One region of the Exiguobacterium sp. ERU653 genome, then DNA from elsewhere that is predicted to be linked to it. Evidence: riboswitches for the same ligand, from Rfam matches in the RefSeq annotation. Region 1 holds a riboswitch; the other holds the start of a gene.

Region 1 (7,930 bases):
TCAACTGTTCAATCGTTTCGTTTAATTGCATCCCTTCAAACACGGCGTTCATATGCTCCGTATGCTTAGGGAAAATATCTTGCATCAAGCGCTCTCCGTCATCCGTCAGCGCCGCGTATGTGATGCGACGATCGCTCGGACAAGCCTTACGAATGAGATACCCTTTTTCTTCTAACCGGTCCACGACGTACGTCATACTTCCGCTCGAGAGGAGAATTTTCTTCCCGATGACTTGAATCGGTTGATCTCCTTTATGATATAAAAACTCGAGTACGGCGAACTCGGTCGCGTTCAATCCGTAAGACGCCACTTCCTGCTTCACCAGGTCTTGTAACGACTGAGAGGCACGTAACAGCACAGTAATTGTTTTTAATGCATCAGATGGTTCCATCTGTCTCCCTCCTTTGTCCAAGAGAGCCATTAACTTAAATTCAAATATCTTTAATTCGAGATAAATATATCATGCGAAGATTTTCCCGTCAATCGATTTGATTCAAAAAAATGAGACGGGTTGTTCCCGTCTCATTCTCCTTTAATCATATGTCTCATTTAAGTTTCTCGCATAGAATGCGATGGCACGGCGGTACCTTGCGATACTCTCGTCCGGTTTCGGGCTGGCGAGTAACTCGAGTAACGCACCCGTCGCCTCTTCATGGCGACCGACGTTATAGTGCGTCATCGCCTGAAACACCTTGAGCGCCCCATGATTCGGGAATTGCTCGATCGCATCTTCAAATAACTGTTCCGCCTCCGCGTATCGACCGAGTGCCCGATACGTGCTGCCGAGTCCGAGATACGATTCTACCAACTCACCCCCGGTCAACCCGAGTCGGATGGCCCGCTCATAATGAGGTACCGCTTGACGTTCTTCCCCGAGCGAGTCATAACACCACGCGCAGTACGCATGTAACCTCGGATTCTTTTCATCTTTCCGCAAGAGCGACAAGAACAGTTGCTTCGCCTGCTCGAGTTGTCCCTCCTCACGGAGACGGACGGCTCGATCAAAGTCATGGTCTTCTGGCACGTCGGTCACCTTCTTCGCAAAATCTTCGTCTAACCAAGCTTGTAGTGTTTCGTAATACTTGCCGATATGCACTCCATCGACGAGTGCATGATGGGCTTGGACGGATAACGGCATGACCAGACGCTCGCCTTGGCGTTCGAACTTGCCCCAAGCGATGCGTGGCACGCTGTCATGTTGTTGCTGATGCGTCGGGTGCATGATACTCGTGAACGTGATCCACGGGACACTCGTGATATACAGCAAATCGTCGGGCTCGTCATCCCCGATCACGACTTCATCGCCAGCTTGCTCCATCCGCGTCGTCACTTCCTGTAAGAATGTCGGTAAATCTTCATAAAACGTAGCCGCACAAAAGTTGAAGACTTCCTCGTCTAACATGACCGTGAACGAAGGGTGGACCACCTCGTGTTCGACGACCTCTTCACCACGAATCCGATAGCGCAATTCCGGAATCGCGTTCGCCGCTCTCACCGCACCGTATAAAAAGAGTTTGAAGAACGATTGATTGCTCTCCTTGGCATATGTATATAGGTTCGTGACATCTACGTTTGCCGTCACATTGAAATGTGGCGCATCAAACGCTTCGAAAAACGCGAAGTGCTTACGTCGTGCCCACGTCTCAATTTCAATTTTTTTCATAAAAACTCTCCCTCCTACGCTCTTACTGTAGCAGAGAGAGTGAATTCGCTCATAGCTTTTGTTTTAACTGTTCGTAATGTCCTTTTGCCAAATCAAAGTAGATGAAGTCTCCACGTTCGATCCGTTCGAGCGTCGCTTCGAACTCACGCCATCCACGTTCGACCTGTTCAGGCGTCAGCTCGCCGCTTTCAGCCGCCGCCTTGAACTCATCCTCATCCTTTTTGACGATATCGCCATTTGGAAATACAAGAATATCGAGCAACAAGTCATCCATGTACGGAATGCCATTTTCTTCGCCGATTCGGTCGACGAGGTCGATATACCATTGCACGATTTCACCGTCAGGGTTGAACATGACCGTCACACCGAACGGTTCATTGTCCGGGAAATATTGGAGCCAAGCAAACCCGGCATCCGCCACGATGAATTCTTCCCCTTTATGCTTTTTATATAATGGTGCCCGAACCTCATCGATTTGGAATAAGGCGACGACGCCTGAAAATTGTTCCGTCTGAACACGAATTTGCGCGTAGCGGTTCTTTAAAATCCGTTCCCAGTCTCGTCGATTCGCATACTTTCGTTTTGCCATATAGATCTCCCCTTTGGTCATCTCTATATGATACAGTTCGCCAGAAGAAGGAAAGTTCCTTGTTAGTCGTACAAATTATGCTGATTGAACCAAACGAGATGACTTTGCTTCAAGCGTTTCCGCTCAACCATACGGACGAACGCGTCTGTCGAGATGAAACGGTTCCCGGGATGGAGGTCGGCCAACATCAAGAGGATGAGGCGTGAACCTCGTTCTCCCTCTTGAAGAGAGATATGCTCCATCTTTCCTTCACCATTGAAGCGATTGATGAACAGTTCGACTTTACACTCCTCTTTTAAGAGACGAGTCGTCACATATGCGACCTGGCTGATGATCGACTCGAAGTCGTGATGCAACGTGTAGCCGGACGGCCCACTCAAATCAACTGCGAATGTGAACGTGTCGAGCGACGTCTTTTGAAAGACTTTCGATTGGACTCGTCCAAGTTTCGCCGTCGCGACCCAGTCGATCTCTTTGACCGGTTCCCCTTCGTAAGGCTTCGAACCTAGAACCTGAAGTGGATTCCGTAAAGGTGATGCGGTCAAAGGACGGTCACCGAGTGCCAATCGTTTCGTACCGACCGGAGGATGTAACGTGAGGGACGGCAACACCGTCCATCGTTTCTCGATCGGGCACTCAAGAAGATACGTCCCGAGATGAAACGGGAGCGTCACAGCAAGTACGCACTCTTCGATATAAGCTGGTCCCCGGAATTCAGCCTGCACACGAAGCACGTGACGAGCCTGATCTGTCCGTAACGTCAAATCCAGACTGTTCGGGGACCGGTCGTGGTCTGGAAAGCTGAGCGCTGTATTGGTTTTCAAGCGAACGCGAACGGGAAGCCCGAGTCGTTCGACGGTTTCACTTCCATCTAGCATCACCTGAACTTCCGTCTCATCCCCGACGAACAGAAGAGACTCGTGCGTATGTATATGAAGACGAAGGGCTTGTTCCAACTGTTTCCGCGTCCGTTCAAAGAACCAGACGATGCCCGCAAGTAAACAAAGTGCATACCCGACAATCTCCATGTACGGGACAAATACGAGAATCACTCCGGCGAATCCGTAGACCGGGATCCATTGTTTCTGTAGGACGTTATGTGTCGAGAACGTCATCATCAACCCTCGACTGGAACAGAAACGGTGTCTAAGATGTAACGGATGATGTCCTGTTTCGTTGATTTGATGCCTCCTTCAAGCGTCAACGTCAGACGATGTGCCAATACATAAGGTGCCACGGCTTTCACATCTTCCGGAATGACATACAATCGATCGTTCAGATAGGCATAACTTTGAGACGCTCGCATGAGCGCGATGGCTCCTCGTGGACTGACACCGACCTCGACAGATTGGTGTTCTCGTGTCGCATGAACGAGCCCGAGTAAATAATCGAGGACGTCATCTTGAATCGATACTTGCTTCACTTCATCTTGCGCTCGGCGCAACTCGTCTAACGTCGCGACTGCCTCCACGGTTTTCCGTGTTTGGCGCATGACTTGTAATAGTAGCTCTCGTTCTTCGACGACATCAGGATAACCGACTGGAATCGAAATGAGGAAACGATCGAGTTGGGCATCCGGTAACGGGAACGTCCCCGCTGATTCGATCGGGTTTTGCGTCGCGATGACAAAAAATGGTTTCAGCATCGGATACGTCTCTCCCCCGATGGAGACTTGTCGTTCTTCCATCGCCTCGAGCAAGGCAGACTGCGTTCGTGGAACCGCTCGGTTGATTTCATCGATCAAGACGATATTCGCAAAGATCGGTCCTTGTCGATGGTCGAACGTCTGCGTCTGCATGTTGAAATAATCTGCGCCAATCACGTCAGACGGTAACAAGTCGGCCGTAAACTGAATCCTTGAAAACGCCCCGTCAAAGCTGGCCGCAATCGTCTTGGCAAGTAACGTTTTTCCGGTACCCGGTACATCTTCTAATAAAATATGTCCTTCCGCGAGTAACGCGGTACAACAAAGGCGTACGACATCCTCTTTTCCTAAATACACCTCGTTCAACTGTTTGATAACCTGCTCCATGCCCATATGACGACCTCCATTTTTTGTCTTAATCAAACTTTACCTTTTTATGGTAAGATAAACAACAAATAGTCTGAACATTCAAAAAGGAGGTAACTTCTTGCGCTGGACGAACAAGTTTTTTCTCATGATTGCCGCCACACTTCTCGTCACCTTTACAATGATGGTGGTTGCGACCGGGATATTCGAATGGCTCTATAACCCGGAAACGATACCGGTCGAGGAAAATAATAGTCCTCCTACGGATTTCAAATCAGATGAAGACAGTAAGCTTTTAATAGATGAATCTAAAGCAGATTATCCGTATGAATTAGATCCTCGAAAAGGAAAAATAAAACCTCTTGAGAGATTTACGGGCTCTGGAGAGTCCACACGACGAAATCTCGGTTTATTGGTCGCTTTGATTGCATTCTGTTTGCTCGGTTTTTATGTCTATCGAAAACGAAAGCAACGTTTGGCGCGTACACGAAGCATCGATTCAAGCACAGACTTGTTCCAACAAGACGTGCAGAACCAGAACGATTCGTCTGTTTCAACGCTCACAGCGTTCACGAACGTTCCGATTCGCGATGCGCTGATCACATTTAACCAATCTCTCGTACCAGCCAAGCGATTGCGTGCCCATGAAACATTGCAAGAGTGGTTCCGACGCATCGATTTACCGATGAACCCGTCCGTTTATCATGCGGTTCGCTACGGCACCTCCTCAGGTGTGACGATTTCTGAAGAAGATACGCTGCATTTTAAGAGCACCCTCGATGATTATGCGGGACGTCCTCACCCCGAGTGAGAATGTGCACAGGTTCTGCTTTTTCATCATGAATGATAAAATGGTGGAAAATGTCAGTTAAGGGGATGGAAACATGAGACGATGGGCGATGTTCGGATTAAGTGCACTTTTACTCACGGGTTGTACGGATACGGTGGCAGACAATCCAACCCCAATCGAATCACCCGATGAACCCATCACCGAATGGACGCGTGAGGACTTTAAAGACGTCTATGACCAATACGAACAAACGAAACCACTCCTCGTTGCGCTCGAGCAACAAGGCATCAAACCGTTTCGCGAGACGTTCGAACGCGTCATCATCGCCGGAAACGGCCTCGAGCATACGTATGCGGATATTTACCCATTCAAGCTCGATGACGGGACGTATGCTACCATTTTCGATAATCAGGACGGAACGGTGATCAATGGATCTGAGTCGGTCGCTCCGCTATTCTGGCAGGAGGAATCCTTCCTTCAATACGTCGAAGAGATTGAAAATCGGAAATTCGGTACAAGTGCTCCACCTACCGATGTCGTCCTCACGCAGGATGAATTCCAAACGGTCTATGACCGCCATGCCTACACGTCAGCCCTCCTCGTCGAACTCGATGAAGCGGGCGTCGAACTGGCCCGGGACCCAATCGATGACGTGATCATCGCCGGGAACGGCGTGACCGAAGTGACTGCCGACTTGTTCGTATTCGATGTCGCGAGCGGATATGCCATCGTATACGACCAGGATGGAGAAATATTAAAAGGTCCCGAATCCATCTCACCGCTCTTTTGGAACGAGAAGGACTATGAGGACCTGTTAGCCAAGAATGAGGGATAATTTCGCCCATTTTCCGATTTTAGCTATGCTATACTCAAATCAATAAACGACCACTAGGGGAGCCTTCGGGCTGAGACGGCATTGTGCCGGACCCTTTGAACCTGATCTGGCTCATACCAGCGTAGGGAAGTGGCTTGGGATACGTCTCTGTATATCCACGCCATTTTTCCGTCTGGAAACGTGGCGTTTTTATTTTGAAAGGAGACTATTCATGCGTATTCAACAACTCACTTGGATGGCGATGCTCGTCGCCATCGCCGTCGTCGGCTCGATGTTCATCTCGATTCCCACAGGTGTCGCCCGCGCTTATCCGATTCAGCATATGGTGAACGTGATTGCCGCAGTCACCATCGGCCCAATCGGAGCCGTCCTCGTCGCATTCGTGACCGGACTCATTCGCGTCATGACCGGCACAGGGTCACTGCTCGCGTTCCCCGGTGGCATGATTGGCGCGTTTCTTGCCGGCATTTTCTTCGTTCGCACGAACCGCTTCTATGCTGCCGCTCTCGGAGAAATCATCGGGACTGGGGTTATCGCTTCGTTGATTGCCGTCCCGTACGCGAAACTGTTGATGGGCTCGACGTTCGGTGCTTTCTTCTTCGTCCCGGCGTTCCTGGCCTCTAGTTTGACCGGCGCGCTTCTCGGTTGGCTCGTCTTGTCACGCGTCAAACAGTTGCGACCGAGTATACTCAAATAAAAGCCCCTCAATTGGATGGAAATGGTAAACTATAGACAACATCTATAGAGGAGGGGTTTTATGTCTCGTTTCAATCAACTTGTAGCGGGTGGTATGTTGTTGTTTTTGTCCGGACTCTTATACACACTCGAACGCATCGCACTCTACATACGTTGGTACGCCGAAATCTCAACCGGGAGTTGGTTGGAAAAACCGACGTTTGTCGATCCGTTTCTCCAAAACTGGTTCGTTACCCTATTCTTCTTTGCAGCTATCGTTCTCTTTTCGATGGGCATGAATGCTACAAAAACAACAAGTCCAGCCGAGAATCCGACCGACTCATGACGGTCGGTTTTTTGTATGATAGACCCAAATCGCTTCACCATTCCATTCATCAATTAAGCCGCTGTCGACAAAGCCGTTCTTCGCATAAAATCGTTTCGCAGCTTCATTCTCTTGATGGAGGCTCAGGATGATATCATCGACATCATATTTTGTCTGAATCCAGTCCACCGCCATGCGTAGGCACTTCGTTCCAACACCTTTCCCCTGTTCGTTTTGATCCATCATGAAACGATCGAGCCACACATACCGTTCTGTCTGGTTTTCTGCTCCGACCATCATGAAGCCAACCGGTCGCTCACCGTCATAAAATGCATAGCTCTGCCAATTATATTTCGTATCCTCAGCCATCTCTTGAAGCGACTCGGCATTTGTCTCGATGAATCGGGATTGTTTCTCGTCCACTGTCAGAGCGATGACCGCATCTCGATTGACTGCATCAATCGGTTGAATCGTGATTTCATTTCCTTTCATGCTTTCACCTCATTGGTTTCTATCCTTTTCTCTCTTCCATACGATTTCTTCCGTAAAAAGTTTCTTACCCCGTATCTTCAAAAGCACGCGTTCGGTACACTAAAATAAATGGGAAGTTGTCGTCTTTTTCACATCATAGCTTCATCCGCTTAGTATTTGACTAGGCCATATCGTACACTTCATCAAAATTGAATGAGAGGAATCATCCTAATGAAACAAATCCATCATATCTGTATCCAAACGCCTGACTATCTTGCGTCCAAGACATTTTACGAAGCACTCGGTTTTGAACTCGTCCAAGAGTCGCGAAACTTCCATACGCGTGACTTCAACAGTTGGCTCAAGCTCGGTGATTTTTATATCGAGCTCCAGACTGCTAAAACGAATGAAACGTTACAAGATTATTCGAAACATATGGCCGGTCCCGTCCATTTTGCGATCTATGTGGATGACCTCAAAGCGGAAGTCGCACGACTCGAACAACTCGGCGTCACGTTTTTACCGAAGCACGGTGGCAACATCTATTTCGTCGTCGACGGTCATTTAAGTA
Region 2 (7,930 bases), 1.1 Mb from region 1:
CAGCAATCAAATCAAGCAGTATATGCAAAACCATGACGGGCCACAGGACGCCCATCCCTAAGTATAAGATGCCAAGTCCGAAGCCGACGGTTCCTGTCGTAAGGACACCTTTTACCCCCTGATAAGCATGAGCGATGCCGAATAAGGCACCACCAATTAAGGCGAGTGTCATATTCGGTACCTCTATATAGAGGGAAATCGTGTACAGGAGGACTCCTCTGAAGATGAACTCCTCTGTCACTCCCGCAGTGATCGAAACGGCGCTCCATGCCTGTTCTTCAGTCTTCGTACGTGGTAGAAGTAATTTCTCTAAATCCAGTTCATAGTAAGGACGTAAAGCATTCCTGAGTCGAGATGAAATTTTTACCAACAAATAGAAGACGAATATCAAAGTAACAAGGACACATGATATTAAAAAGATTTGCCACGCTTCTTCATCTCCCGGTTCTGGTATAAATCTTAAACCAATTTCAGATAGCGGTACTTGAAATAAAAATACGAGAGCGACAATCAACAAGGTCAATCCCCATGCCGATTTCACGGTCTGTTCGTACACCCATGCCCGTCCTCTCGTTTCAATCAACGGACGAATCAATTTGGCATTGAAGATTTGAACAATCAGCATGTAGCCGATGATTGCTGTAAAAATCAAACGTTCGAGCATTCATATCCACTCCTGTCCTTCCTGTTAGCTATATGCTACACTATTCGGGTATTGTCTAAAAGCTAGGAGGCGGTATCTTGAAACGTATGATGCTGCGACTGACCGGTTTCATCATTGTGCTCGTGCTTTTGCTCGGGGCAGTCGGCTGGCTCGGTCAACATGATAAAGTGAACAATGGATTGTATCGAACCTATTATGGAGAGAACGGCGTCCCGAACACGCATCTCGCTGTGTATCAAGACGCAGCCGAAACGTATGACGTGGACTGGCGTCTACTTGCCGCCGTTCACCGTGTAGAGACAATCTTCTCCCACAGTTCTTCGATGCGCTCGTCTGTCGGCGCGATTGGACCGTTTCAATTCATGCCTCGCACATGGCTCGGTTGGGAATATGACACCGATGACCAAAAAGGCGATGTTCCGGAAGACGAAGTGGACTTGACGAACCTTGCCTTGATTGAACAGTATGGGGGTCTCGGTCGTGACGGGAACGGTGATGGAAAAGCAGACCCACACAGTCTAGTTGATTCTGCGCACACGGCGGCGTATTATTTAAGTGAACACGGTGGAAAAAAGACAGATTCGGTGGCATCCGTCCGAAACGCCATCTTCGAATATAATCGAAGTGAGCAGTATGTCAACGATGTCATGACGTATTTTGAAAACTATGAGTCAAGCGTGACGTTCATGCCTGATGAGCGTGATACGTTCAGTCAACAAGTCGCTTATTACACGATTCGATATGTCGAGTGGTTCAAAGCGCTCGGCTGATGCTTACATGAAAAAGTGAGGAATGGAAATGAACACGCATGTAGAAGAAGTTACCATCCGCGTAAAATCAATCTTCAACGAAGATAAAACGAAACGCTATATGCGAACGTATGAGTTCACCGATGTGGAGGATGGCGTCATCTGTGCCGTCATCATTTACTCGCCGCGGATGAGCGATGCCTTTTTGTCCGGCACGACGACACAGCGTGCTTATATGTTGATGCAAAATCATTTGTCACAACCGATTCGAGAAATGCGTGTCATCAGTCTCGTCCCGACACTCGCCATCAATGACAACCTCCCTTACGTGGAATCTCAACTTGATGAGACGAACTACCATTACGTCGAAGAGACGTTACAAGAGGTAGATGCGAGCAGCGGGATGATCATCGTCGGCTGGGGATCGCCAGGTCGATTGATGCACCACGCGACATCTTATAAATCACTGTTTGCCGATTATGAGGCGAATATGTATTGCATCGGTACGACAGCAAAAGGCGAACCACAACAGATCCGAATGGCGAATGAGAATACGGTCCTCGAGGCGTTCAACAATGAATCAGTAAAACCGAAGTTCCGTATCGTGAAAGAAACGAAGAAAGACGACTCCGAGTGAGTCGTCTTTTTATATCCCTACCCAAATTGAAAGACCGAACAGTGTGAAGAACACACCTGACCACATGTAATCGGACGGTTTGACGTCAATCCGCTCATAGACGGTCCGTTTCCCACTCGTGAATCCTCTCGCCTCCATCGAGAAGGCGACACGTTCCGCCCGTCGGATCGAGCCTGCTAATAGCGGGAGAAGTAGTTTCGGCACATGCCGAACGCGTTCCCATTTTGTATCAAGAGGAACGCCACGAAGACGATGTGCGTATTGAAGCTGATACATTTCCTGTTGCATTAACGGTAGGAAACGGAATCCAACGAGTGCACTATAGGCAATCGTCGGCGACAGCTTCGCCTGTTGCATCAGACTCATGACGAATCGTTTCGAATCGGTCGTCAACATGAAAAGAAGCGACAACACGGTGAACGCCAAAACACGTAGACTAAGAGAGATAGCGACGCGCGCCTCTTCTTTCGAAATGTCCTGACCGAGAAGGGTCACCCACGTTTCTCCCTCGAGCTCTTTCCCAAATACGAGCGTCGTCCAAAATGTTCCGAGCGCCGTGATGAGAAACGGGATCAAGAACAGGCTCCACCTTTTCCATGACACGTCCGTCGCCAAGGTCTGGATCACTAACGTACCGGCGATGATGACGAGTGGGGTCCACGGGTTATAAAACAAGGCCAGTCCGAACATCATAATCGTGAACGTCATAAACTTGACCGTCGGATTCATATCATGGAGTGACATCGTTGCCTCCCTCCCACTAACCGATAATGATGAAGTTTCTCCGTGTCCTGCCAAAGTTCATCCCCGAACGGTCCTGAGAGTACCCCATCCTTCATCAGATAGAACGTATTGGCGATGTTGGCGAACGACAAGTCATGGGTCACGAACAGGATCGTCTGTCCCTTTTTCGCATGTCGCTTCATTAACATCTCGAGTGCATGGAGTGACGGCTCGTCCTGCCCTGCCGTCGGTTCATCAAAGGCAAGCAACTGTTTGTTTGAGAGTAACTGGATCCCGACAGCGAGTCGTCGCTTCTGCCCATGACTGAGCGAAAGTGGATGGAGAGATCGTTTATTCTCGAGTGATAGATCCTCCAACACGATATCAATCGATTCCTCATGGCCAAACTGCAGTTCTTGCTCGACCGAATTCATGAAAAATAAGTGTTCCGGAGATTGAGGGACGAGTCCGACACGGCGATCACATTCCGTCAAACTTCGTAAAAACGTCGACTTTCCGCTCCCATTCGGACCCAAAATGGCGATCACTTCCCCAATGCGAACTTGAAGTGTCACACTTTTTAATTGGAATGTGTCACGCACCACCTCGTCGACCACATAGTGCTCGACTTCTTGTTGTGGTGTTGACGACGGTGTGAATGTAAAATCATCGACCGATCGAAACGGTTCGTTACGTACAATCCGTCCTTCTTCAAGTTCGATCTGCCAATCAAAAAAGTCTCCCCACATATGCGCGCGATGTTCGACAACGATGACGTTCACGTCATCCATTTGATCGAGCCATTCGACGAATCGATACGCGGTCACCGGGTCAAGGTGCGTCAACGGCTCATCGAGAAGCAACCATTCCGGTTGTCCAACCATGGCGCAGGCGACGGCAATCCGCTGTTTCTCCCCGCCTGACAAGGAATCGATGAGTCGATTTCGATAATCGGTCAGTTGGAGTGACTCGAGAATCTCTGTCACGCGCTGATCGATTACCTCGACTTGTGTCTCCAAATTTTCGAGTGTGAAGATGAGTTCCTCTTCCACCCGTTCCATCACGAACTGTGTGTCCGGGTCTTGGAACACGGTCCCGACCCGCTGATTGATCTCGCCCGGTGCATAGTCGTCGTGTGAACGTCCGAACAGTTCGAGTCTGCCTTCAAGGATCCCATCACAATTCTCTGGATAGAGACGGTTGAATAGCGCAAGAAGCGTCGATTTCCCACTTCCGCTCGCTCCGCTCAATACGGTACGTCCAGGTCGTATGGAAAGTGTCACCTCTTTTAAAATGGTGTCCTGACTTTCTGGAAACCGGAATGAAAGCGATTCTGTCTCAACCATGGACGTTCCCACTCCGAGCGATTGCATAGCCGCGAAGTGACCCTGTCTTGAGCAACAGGTCACTGAGCAACTTCCCACCGATTCCTGCGATGACCATGCCACTAACCGCACGGAGCCCGAACATCGTCGCTACATATCCCGGTTCAAGCATCGCAAATCCGCTCATGAAGTAGGTGTACACGAAACTCGTGACGGCCGAGCCAAATCCAGCAAGCATGAGAACCCATAGCTCATATCGACGATAACCCGTCATTGCAAAGACGGCTTCAGCACCAAGACCTTGAACGATGCCGACCAGGATGATGCGCGGTCCGATCGCATTCCCAATCAACATTTCAATCGTCGCAGCCATCACTTCCGAAATGAAGGCAGCACCCGGTTTTCGAATGATATACGCCGAGATGATTGACACGATGAACCAGATACCGAAGATCCACTCATAGGCGATTGGTCCAATCAACCCTGCCCATAAATTCCCGATATGGACGAACAATAAATAGACAACGGCAAAAACGACAGACAATACGGAGACGAGAACGACCTCTTTCAATTTCCACGACTTAAGCATGTTGACCTCCATGTGACGGACTGTTCACACTGAACGTCACCGTCATGACGACGTGTCGATTCTTCTCGCGCGTCCGGTTGAACGCCGCCTCGTAATACGAGAACACATCATCCAAATTCCCATGAATTCCTGACGCGTAGTGCATTGAGTCATTATACACACCAGCCTGTTTCGCTTGTTCGATTTCATCATAGATGAGATCCATATAGTTACCTGCACCCATCGGATAAAGCGCGAACTGTGAAGAGACATACTGCTCTCTTGACATTCCATTCAATGTTTGTGGTGGTGCATCGAGCGCCTCATCCCCAGCCGAATCTCCCGGACATCCGACGGAGAAGGTTCCGCTCATCGAGACATGGCGTCCTTCTTCCGAAGCCAGACTCAAGACTGTCCGTGCGACGTCGAACACGTGCTCGACGCGCCCTCGGATCACGGTCGATACGTCATCCGTATGTCGCCACACACCTGTCATATTTGTTCCTTTCAATGCTCCTTTAATCGTCCCGACAAAGTCATCTGTCATCGGGCTAAGCGTGAAGCGAAATCCGACAATCGGACTCGTGCCACATGATTCATTCATCTTGTTTCCCCCTCTATATGTGTTTGCATAGAAAAAGCCGCATTCATGAGAATGCAGCAACAAAATCTATACAAACTTGCATAGAGAAAGTGCCGCACTTCCTCACGCCAGTATTACCTGGATCGAGTTATAAGGGATCGGAGCCATGCTCTCATCTCAGCCGAAGCACCCCTAGTGCAGTCATTGATATGCGGTTACTTATGCAGTCACAGTATAGCGATGTTTCGTCACTTTGTAAACGGTCAATCTGAATAAGTGACGAGTTGGCCATTACCAGGAAGTGGGTCATGGAAGGCATTCCACGGCTCCACCATCTCCTCATCCGTCAACAAGCAAGCATCAAGTGACCGCTCGACCGTCTCCCGGTCCATCCGTTGACCGATGAGGACCAATTCGTTCTGTCGATCTCCGTACGGCTCGATGTAGTCCTCGCGTAGTTCAGGTTCTGAGGCAAACATCGCCTCTCGTTCATTCTCCGGAAGTGTCGCTAGCCAACGGCCCGCGTGTTCGAGCGTCGACGCGTATCCGGCTTGAGAGAAGAGACAGGCAAGGTCGTTCCGTGACGCGATCCATAAGAACCCTTTGGCGCGAACGATTTCTTCTGGATAATGCTCCATCCAATTCATCAAACGCTCAGGATGGAACGGTCGACGACGACGGTAAACGAACGAACTGATCCCATACTCTTCCGTTTCCGGCGTATGTTCTTCTGCCTCGAGCTCTTGAATCCATCCCGCCGCATGCATCGCCTGATCGAAATCGAACAAACGGACGTCTAGTAGATTGTCTAACGCCACGTCCGAGTAGGTCGAAGTCAACAATCGTGCGCTCGGGTTGAGCGTCTTGAGCAGACCCTTCATCTCCTGCAGCTCCGCTTCAGTCACCCGGTCCGCCTTATTCAATACGATGATATCCGCAAATTCGACTTGGTCGACGAGTAGGTCGACGACTTCGCGAACGTCACCTGTGTCGACGGCTTGTTGACGTTCCATGAGCGATTCACCGGAATTGAAATCCTTGAAGAAGCGGTACGCGTCGACGACGGTGACCATCGCATCGATATAGACACGGCTCGTCAAATCGATCCCAAGGGCGTCGTCGGCATACGTGAACGTCTGTGCGACGGGAATTGGCTCGGAAATCCCTGATGACTCGATGATAATCCCATCGAGGTCACGATTCTTTGTCAGCTCATCGACAGCCGTGAGCAAATCTTCACGTAACGTACAGCAAATGCACCCGTTCGAGAGCTCGACTAACTTTTCATCGGTACGGGAGAATCCGCCCTGTTCAATCAACTTCTCATCGATGTTCAACTCACTCATATCGTTTACGATGACCGCATATTTTTTGTGATCACGGTTATGTAAAATGTGGTTGAGCAGTGTCGTCTTCCCGCTACCAAGATAACCTGAGAGTACCGTAATTGGAATTCGTTTCATGATGGACCTCCGTTAAATAGTAATCATTACTCTTTGTATAATGTAACGGTTCCACCCTTTTGTCAATAAAAAAACACGCCTCATCGACGTGTTTTCATGAACATTCAATTATTCTTCCAACGCTTTCCGTTCTGCTTCTGAACGCGGATAGGCGTTCGCTTGCCACTCGGCTCGATAAATGGAGTCGAGCTGCGTCAATCCGACTTCATCCTCGTCCTTGTCCGAATCGACACTCGGGACCTCGTCCCACTTCGGATCGAGATAAGAATGATCCTCTTCCCGCGCTCGACTTTCTTGTAATTTTTGAATTCCCACCTTGACCGCTGCCGCAACTGCCAATCCAATACCTGCTCGCACTAACAGTCGTTTCACCATCGTATGTCCTCCTCAACGCCCAAAGCGATAAAGCGGCATCCCTTTCACATCTGTCTCGATAATAAATACCGATCCAGCGTCCGGATGTTCGGTTAACGCCTCCTCGTCCATCCCTTCACGTGCTGTTGTGATGGCTAATCGATTGAGACCATCCCCGATGAAGGCGCATGATGTGACATTCGGGGCAGGGACGTGAACTTCTAACACTTTTTCACCGGTCGATGGATCCCAGCGAGATACTTTACTTCCTGCATAATGTGCGATCCATAAAAAACCTTCCGTATCCGATGTCATGCCATCCGGGAAGCCGTCCTCTTCCGAAAAGTCGATGACGACCTTTCCGTTCGACAATGTGCCGGTCTTCATGTCAAAATCATATTGTCGAATTTTTTCGGTCGGTGTATCAATATGATAAAAAACGGAATGGTCAGGAGACCACGTCAACCCGTTTGAAAGTGTCAACTCATCCATAAGTGTTGTCGTCGTTCCATCGCGGTCCACCCGATAGAGAGATGCCTGATTCTCTTTATCGTCCAAGTGGAGCGTCCCGGCAAAAATACGACCGTACGGATCGGCTTTCCCATCATTAAAACGTAATCGACCTTCAGGGGCATCCAATTCGACAATTTTAATTAACTCCCGGTTGATTTCATCCCATTCATAAATCCCGTCTTTAAGACCAAGGACGACACCATCCGTCACTTTTGGAATGACGAAACCGACCTGTTTTCCGACCTCGAAAGAAGAAATCTCGTCTTCTCGCTCGTCATACCACCATAACGTATGCCCTTCGATATCCACCCAATAGAAACGCTTCAACTCAGCATCCCAACAAGGACCTTC

The links. A riboswitch is a leader RNA that binds a small molecule or an ion and turns the genes downstream of it on or off. The one in region 1 is predicted to bind thiamine pyrophosphate.
Region 2: another riboswitch for thiamine pyrophosphate. It lies ahead of KNO95_RS04235 (Ykof family thiamine-binding protein); the one in region 1 lies ahead of thiW (energy coupling factor transporter S component ThiW).

The regions. Positions count from the first base shown of each region.
Region 1 is NZ_JACSKV010000001.1:1,910,963-1,918,892, forward strand. It holds gene KNO95_RS09745 (MarR family winged helix-turn-helix transcriptional regulator) at 1-391, opposite strand, end outside; gene KNO95_RS09750 (tetratricopeptide repeat protein) at 533-1,663, opposite strand; gene KNO95_RS09755 (ribonuclease FAU-1 family protein) at 1,713-2,252, opposite strand; gene KNO95_RS09760 (DUF58 domain-containing protein) at 2,315-3,367, opposite strand; gene KNO95_RS09765 (AAA family ATPase) at 3,370-4,290, opposite strand; gene KNO95_RS09770 (hypothetical protein) at 4,385-5,074, shown strand; gene KNO95_RS09775 (hypothetical protein) at 5,148-5,888, shown strand; TPP riboswitch at 5,934-6,033, shown strand; gene thiW (energy coupling factor transporter S component ThiW) at 6,100-6,585, shown strand; gene KNO95_RS09785 (hypothetical protein) at 6,646-6,909, shown strand; gene KNO95_RS09790 (GNAT family N-acetyltransferase) at 6,904-7,380, opposite strand; gene KNO95_RS09795 (VOC family protein) at 7,591-7,930, shown strand, end outside.
Region 2 is NZ_JACSKV010000001.1:816,088-824,017, forward strand. It holds gene KNO95_RS04200 (alpha/beta hydrolase) at 1-36, shown strand, start outside; gene KNO95_RS04205 (CPBP family intramembrane glutamic endopeptidase) at 1-664, opposite strand, end outside; gene KNO95_RS04210 (lytic transglycosylase domain-containing protein) at 751-1,434, shown strand; gene KNO95_RS04215 (DUF1643 domain-containing protein) at 1,463-2,050, shown strand; gene KNO95_RS04220 (energy-coupling factor transporter transmembrane component T family protein) at 2,060-2,794, opposite strand; gene KNO95_RS04225 (ABC transporter ATP-binding protein) at 2,776-4,119, opposite strand; gene KNO95_RS04230 (ECF transporter S component) at 4,112-4,687, opposite strand; gene KNO95_RS04235 (Ykof family thiamine-binding protein) at 4,680-5,270, opposite strand; TPP riboswitch at 5,353-5,453, opposite strand; gene KNO95_RS04240 (GTP-binding protein) at 5,513-6,712, opposite strand; gene KNO95_RS04245 (hypothetical protein) at 6,821-7,087, opposite strand; gene KNO95_RS04250 (SMP-30/gluconolactonase/LRE family protein) at 7,100-7,930, opposite strand, start outside.